DNA from 3 places in the Actinoplanes sp. NPDC051343 genome. Region 3 is predicted to be linked to each of the others. Evidence: riboswitches for the same ligand, from Rfam matches in the RefSeq annotation. Region 3 holds a riboswitch; each other region holds the start of a gene.
The links. Region 3 has a riboswitch for cyclic di-AMP ahead of ACIA5C_RS18515 (C40 family peptidase). Riboswitches for the same ligand answer to the same signal wherever they lie in the genome.
Positions count from the first base shown of each region.

Region 1: it holds a riboswitch for cyclic di-AMP, as region 3 does, so the genes downstream of both, ACIA5C_RS17890 (NlpC/P60 family protein) here and ACIA5C_RS18515 (C40 family peptidase) in region 3, are expected to answer to the same signal.
Region 2: it holds a riboswitch for cyclic di-AMP, as region 3 does, so the genes downstream of both, ACIA5C_RS38705 (coiled-coil domain-containing protein) here and ACIA5C_RS18515 (C40 family peptidase) in region 3, are expected to answer to the same signal.

Region 1 covers NZ_JBITEL010000005.1:79,485-81,737, forward strand. The annotation lists gene ACIA5C_RS17880 (hypothetical protein) at 54-500, shown strand; gene ACIA5C_RS17885 (DUF3817 domain-containing protein) at 511-843, shown strand; cyclic di-AMP (ydaO/yuaA leader) riboswitch at 1,061-1,182, shown strand; gene ACIA5C_RS17890 (NlpC/P60 family protein) at 1,231-2,163, shown strand; gene ACIA5C_RS17895 (RNA polymerase sigma factor RpoD/SigA) at 2,227-2,253, opposite strand, start outside.
Region 2 covers NZ_JBITEL010000015.1:71,237-73,489, reverse strand. The annotation lists gene ACIA5C_RS38710 (coiled-coil domain-containing protein) at 1-469, opposite strand, end outside; cyclic di-AMP (ydaO/yuaA leader) riboswitch at 475-615, opposite strand; cyclic di-AMP (ydaO/yuaA leader) riboswitch at 801-946, shown strand; gene ACIA5C_RS38705 (coiled-coil domain-containing protein) at 944-1,960, shown strand; gene ACIA5C_RS38700 (ABC transporter ATP-binding protein) at 1,997-2,253, opposite strand, start outside.
Region 3 covers NZ_JBITEL010000005.1:223,624-225,876, reverse strand. The annotation lists gene ACIA5C_RS18520 (L-lactate permease) at 1-749, opposite strand, end outside; gene ACIA5C_RS18515 (C40 family peptidase) at 807-1,301, opposite strand; cyclic di-AMP (ydaO/yuaA leader) riboswitch at 1,309-1,469, opposite strand; gene ACIA5C_RS18510 (hypothetical protein) at 1,929-2,253, shown strand, end outside.

The DNA of each region.
Region 1 (2,253 bases), 140 kb from region 3:
CTGCGGGTGCCCGCTCAGACGATCAACAAACCCCCACTTGTACGCTCAAAGGCATGAAGGGGCTGTGGACTCCCGCGTGGCTCGCGCGGCACCTTTTGGCCCTCGCCCTGACCGTGGGATTCCTCGCGCTGGGCTGGTGGCAATTCGACCGCGCCGCCGGCGGAAACACGCTGAGCTGGGGCTACACGTTCGAATGGCCGATATTCGCGGGTTTCGTGGTCTTCCTCTGGTTCCGCGAGGTGCAGGTCGCCCGCCGGGGCCCCGATGGAGAGGAGCCTGCCGAGACGCCCGTCGAACCCCCAGCGCCGGCCGGGAAGCTTCCAGGCGCGCCTGTTACGGTCGGCCGGCCGGTGCGGGTCCCGGTCAAGGCCGCGGCCAACGAGGACGACCCCGAGCTGGACGCCTACAACGACTACCTGGCCTGGCTGGCGGCGCATCCCGGCGCCCGGCCGGGCGACTACCCCGGCCCGAGGCGGGTCGAGCAAGAGCGGACACAGTAAGGACGTCGAAGTGCACGGAGCTCTCGTTCGTTACCGGATCATCGCCTGGATCGTCGGCGTGGGCCTGCTCGTGCTGGTGCTCGTCGGCATGCCGCTGAAGTACGCCGCCGGTAACGACACGGTGGTGGCGATCGTCGGCCCGGCGCACGGCTTCCTCTTCATGATCTACCTGGCGCTCACGTTCGATCTCGCGCGCCGGCTTCGCTGGCCCTTCCTGCGGATGATTCTGGTGATGGCGGCCGGCACCATTCCGTTCCTCTCGTTCTGGACCGAGCGGAAGGTGTCGCGTGATTGGGCACGTACTGAAAATGACGACGCGACTCTGGCAAAAAGTCCGGTTTGAGCCTACAGTTCTACGCGTTGCTCATGCCGAATGACAATGCGTTATCGGGATCATCGACACATACCGGTCTATTGGCATAATTCACTCGGATAGCACTTGATTTTGAATTTCCCATCGATAGGTTGGTGCGGTTGGTTCGGTCCGCAGCCACACCCTCCGGTGGCGCCGGCCAACGCTGCCTAATCATCACGGCGTGTTTGGCGCTCTCCCCCGGGCGTTGTTGAAAGCGCGTCGTGACGAGCCGGGGAACCGTGTTCGTTGGGGTGAATCCGCGTCAGCGGTAGGGCCTTCTTCCCGCCCGAATCCGTCAGCTAACCCGGTAGGCGGCCGAGCGGAAGAAAGGCCACTACACCCGTGCCACACCCCCGCACGAGGCTGAGAGCGCTCGTGATCGCGGTGACGGCATTCGCGGTCACCCTGACCGGTGCCCAAGCCGCACACGCGAGCCCCTCGACAAGCGATCTGACCAAGCAGATCGACGCGCAGTCCAAGCAACTCGAGGTTGTCGTCGAGTCGTACAACGCGATGAACATCAGCCTCCAGAAGACGCAGTCCGATCTGACGAAGCTCCAGGCTTCCCTGGCCCCGGCGAAGGCCGCCCTGCAGAATGCGAGTGCGCAGGTCGGCACCATCGCCACCACTGCCTATGTGCAGGGCCGGGTCGGACCGATGAGCGCCCTGCTGGACGGCAACAGCGGCGACCTCATGGCGAAGATGGGCTTCCTCGATCAGCTCCAGCAGTCCAACCAGCGCGACATCGACAACTTCACCCAGACGACCCAGACGTTCGCCCAGCGGCAGACCGAGTTGAAGTCGACTCAGCAGAAGCAGGCGGCGCAGCTGGCCGAGATCAAGGCCCGCAAGGCCAAGATCGAGAAGGACATCAAGTCGCTCAAGGCGAAGCGGACCCAGGCGTACGGCAGTCCGACGCAGTCCGGTCACAAGTACACCGGCTCGATCCCGAACGTTTCGGGTGACGCCGGCGTCGCCGTCCGGTACGCGTTCAACGCCATCGGCTCGTCGTACGTGTTCGGCGCCGACGGCCCGGGCAGCTACGACTGTTCCGGTCTCACCATGGCCTCGTGGAAGGCGGCGGGTCACTCGCTGCCGCACAACGCGGCCGCACAGTGGGGTGACGTGGCGCACATCAGCCGCGGCGACCTCGAACCCGGCGACCTGGTGTTCTACAACAGCCTCGCGCACGTCGGCATCTACGTCGGCAACAACCAGATCATCGACGCCCCGCGCGAGGGCGAACCGGTCGACAAGCGCTCGATCAACCGTGGCATGCCGATCTACGGCTACGGCCGAGTGACCTGATCGGATCCACGTAGCAGAAAAGGCCGGTACCCCTCGCGGGGTACCGGCCTTTTACGTCGTTGCTCAAGCGGCCTGCAGGCCCTCGGCCCG
Region 2 (2,253 bases), on a different contig from region 3:
TCGCCAGGTCGAGGTCGTGCAGCTTGCGATCGTGCAGCGCGTTGATCTCCTCGAGCGAGACCGCCTTGGCGAGGAAGTCGTCCGAGTCGTCGGCGCCGAGCAGGAAACGGGACGCGCTGAGGCGGCCGGTCTCGTACTGCTGGGTCGCGATCGCCGCGACCTCGGGGGTGAGGGCGTCGCGCTTGGCCTCGGCGTCCTTGATCTGACCGGCCAGCGCCTTCTGCTGGGTGGTCGACGTGGCGACCGCGGCCTTGGCCTGCACGTACTTCCGGTTGGTGCTCTCCAGCACGTCGTTGAGGGTGGAGTTGTCGGAGAGCTCGTCACCGCCCTTCTCGTCGGGGGACGTCGACGTGGAGGAAGATCCGGAGCCGGGCTCGGCCTGCGCCGGGGCGGTGACGGCGGTCAGGGTGGCGGCCACTATCAGCGGCACCAGGGCGAGATTCAGCCACCGACGGTGTCTGACGGTCATGCATGTCCTTCCGGGTGGACCGCCGACCGGGTTAGCTGACGGGTTCGGGACGGAAGCGATCCCTACCGCTCGTCATCAAGCGGATGCACCCCAACGGAAAACCTGGGTCCCCGGCTCGCCTCGCGGCGATTAGGCGGTGTTCTGCCGTGCAGATTCCGGCGCCGAGTTTACCCGAGCAGCGAGAATGCTTCAGGGTTCGAAAAGGACAAAAGCAGTTACCGTACGGCGACATCTAGTAATGGTGGGACGCATAGTGACTGGACAATTGCTCTGCGTATCAAAACTATCGATCAATCGATGGCGTCCGGTATCGTCGGCCGCGGTCTTCGAATGGAGACCGCCGCCTAATCACCCTTCGGGGTGAGCCGGGGAACCACCTTTTACACCGGGGTGAATCCGCTCGACGAAGAGCGGTAGGGATTTCTTCCGTCCCGAACCCGTCAGCTAACCCGGCCGGCGGCACCACCGGAAGGAATGCCTGTGCTGCCGAAAACCATGGCCGCGATACTGGTCGCCCTCGTCGCGGCGACCGGACTCGCCTCGCCCGCCCGGGCCGCACCCGGATCGTCGGGCGACGACGGCGAGGGCGGCTCCAAGTCGCTCACCCAGCAACTCGACACGGCCTCCCGCGGCTACCTCGAGGCCCGGGACAAACTGGCCGGCTCCAAGAAGAAGCAGACCGACCTGGCCACCCGACTCCAGCGGATCGACACCGAGATGGCGCCCCGGCAGGCCGCGTTCGACCAGGTCGTGCAGGAGTCCTACCGGGCCGGTCGGCTCGGGCCGATGAGCGCGCTGCTGACCGCCAACTCCTCGGCCGGCTTCCTCGACCGGGCCCAGGTCCTGCAGACCGTGGCGGCCCGCCAGCAGAAGGCGATGCACGACCTGCAAACCGCCCGCGAGACTCAGGGCCGGGCCAAGGCGGCGATCGACGCGACCGTGCGCGACCAGCAGAAACAGGTCGCCGTGATGGCGGCCCGCAAGGCGCAGGCCGAGGCGGCGCTCAAGACGGCGAACGCCGGACAGGACGACCCGCAACCGGGCGACGGCGGTGGCAGTTCCAAGGCGACGTCGGTCAACCGGAACTCGGACGGGTCGCTGTCACCCGAGGGATGCACGGTCAACGACCCGACCACCGACGGCTGCATCACCCCGCGCATGCTGCACGCCATGCAGCAGGCCAAGTCGGCCGGATTCACCCACTACGTGGCCTGCTTCCGGCATCAGAACAGTGGCGAGCATCCGAAGGGCCGGGCCTGCGACTTCGCGGCCGACAAGGGCGGCTTCGGCGGGGTCGCGTCGGGCGCCAGCAAGGACTACGGCAACCGGCTGGCCAACTACTTCATCAACAACTCCGACGAGTTGGGCGTCCTCTACGTGATCTGGTTCCGGCGCATCTGGCTGCCCAGCAGCGGCTGGAAGGCGTACACGAAGGGCAACGGCGACCCGTCGAGCGAGCATGAGAACCACGTACATCTCTCGGTGCGATGAAACGCAGAAGGCCGGCCCATCGGGGCCGGCCTTCTCTCATTTATTGCTGAATTCCTCGTACATCCGCATGATCTCCTCGGTCGGGCCGTCGGCCCGGATCACGCCCGACTCGAGCCAGATGGTGCGTTCGCAGGTGTCGCGGATCGTTTGTTCGCTGTGGCTGACCAGGAAGACCGTGCCGGCCTCCGCGCGTAGCTCACGCACCCGCGCCTCGCTCCGCTTGCGGAACTTCGCGTCGCCGGTGGCCAGCGCCTCGTCGATCAGCAGCACGTCGTGCTTCTTGGCCGCGGCGA
Region 3 (2,253 bases):
TGCGCCACCCCGAACACCAGCCCGGCCGTGAGGGCGACCGGCCAGGTCTGGCGGAGTCCCCGCTTCCCGTCGATGACGAGGACGAGGACCAGCGGCACGACCACGGCCAGTATCGGCGTCTGCCGCCCGACCATCGCACCGAGCGTGTCGCTGTTCAGCCGCGGGTCGTCACCGGCCCCCGCGGCCACCGTGCCGAGCGTGACGATCGGCGTTGCCAGCGCCCCGAACGCGACCGGCGCCGTATTGGCGATCAACGCCACCGACGCCGCCCGGATCGGACTGAACCCGAGCGCGATCAGCATGACCACGGTGACCGCTACCGGCGTACCGAAGCCGGCCAGCGCCTCGAGCAGCGCGCCGAAGCAGAACGCCACGATGACGGCCTGGACGCGCATGTCCGGGCTGACCCGCGCCATCGATCGGCGCAGCACGTCGAAGTGGCCGCTGACCACGGTCAGGTTGTAGACCCAGATCGCGTTGAGCACGATCCACAGGATCGGGAAGAAGCCGAACGCCGCGCCCTCGGTGGCCGAGAGCACGGACTGTCCGACCGGCACGGAGTAGACGGTTATCGCGACGACCAGGGCCACCACCAGGGCGATGACGCCGGCCAGCCAGGCGCGCATGCGCAGCACGCCGAGCAGCACGAAGAGCGTTAGAAGGGGAAGAACTGCGAAGATCGCGGAGAGACCGACCGAATTGCCGACGGGGTCGGTCACGATCCGGAACTGATCCACCATAGGACCCATCCAGGGTTGTCGATCGTTCCGATCAATCTAAACCGCGCATGACCGAAACGAACAGCCCTAGATCCCGATGCGACCGAACCGCACGTCGCCCCACGACCAGATCGCGGTCAGTTGCACCCGCTGCCCGGGCTTCGGCGCATGCCAGACCCGGCCCACGCCGGCATAGACCGCCACGTGGTAGGCATGGCCGCCGCTCAGCCAGAAGACCAGATCGCCCGGCCGGGCGGCGGCTTTCGCGATGTGCCGGGCGGCACGGAACTGCCCGTCGGCCGTACGCGGGAGGCTGATCCGCACACTCCGATACGCGTACCCCGTCAAGCCGGAGCAATCGAAGGCGCTCGGCCCGGTGGCGCCGAAGCGGTACGGCTTTCCGTGTTGAGCACGCGCCGCGGCCACGATGTGATAGCTACGCATTCTCGCCGCGTACGCAATTCCAGCGGGAGTCGAACGCGCCGCGCAAGTGCCGGCGGCGGGAGCAATGGTCAGCACCACCAGTGCGGCGGCGATGAGAATGGCGAGACGAACCGGCAGAGCCTTGACGTCGAGAAACACAAAGAATCCTTGGTCCTTCAACCGCCTGCGAGGTTAGCTGTCGGATCAGGCCGGAAGGACGGCCCGTCGCGCGTGGCGACCTCACCCCGAGCCGGCTGGTGAGCCGGCATGATGGTTCCCCCGTCCCCGCTCACTGAAGATCCTGATAGGAGTCGGTTTCCTCGACGCTCTCGGTGAGCGGGACTCGGCGCCCGAGAGCGACCTCCCGTCGGGGAGGCACCGCATACCCATCGGCGGCCCTCCGTGATTCGACAGTTCACGCGCCGCGTCCCGCCCGCCTCATTGGTCCCGAACCGGAGGCCCCGGTCGCTACCTCTCCGGACATCGCAGCCGGATCGACCCGATTCGGCGGAAAAATACGGCCGCCGGACGGTGAACCTCGTCACCGAATTCGTTGACCCCCGAAAGTGGATATCGGTTAAGCGCGAGCCCGGATCGGTCGAAAGGTATTGGGATAGACCTCTGCAAAGGGCGGTGAATTGCATGGTTCTGCACCAGATCGGAGAGTGGACTGATGCGGAACTTCCCCGGCTCAACCGGGCGATTCTTTCCGGTGATGCCCCACCGGGACTACTCACCGAGCAGTGCACTCAGGTGCTTTTCCCGCTATTGCCGCAACCCGACCGAGTGCCCGCTGAGCAGGCAAAACGCTTGGCCGTACGCCTCGGATTCGTCGGCGCCTCGCTCGGCCGGCACTACCAGGAGCGGACGCCGGAGGGAAAGCGGACGCCGGAGCGGGCATACGACGGCCTGACCGTCGGTGACCTGCCTTTTCGTCTCTACTTCGAGGCGATCGCGGAGCGGACCGGCACCGGACACTGCGGCCGCGACACCTATGCCTCCCTGGTCCGCTGGAACGTCGGCACGCTGAAGGTCCTGCGAGGCGACGAGACGATGGCCGTGCTGCCCGGCGTCTTCGACGACGGCAAGGTGCGCAGTTACACCGGCACGC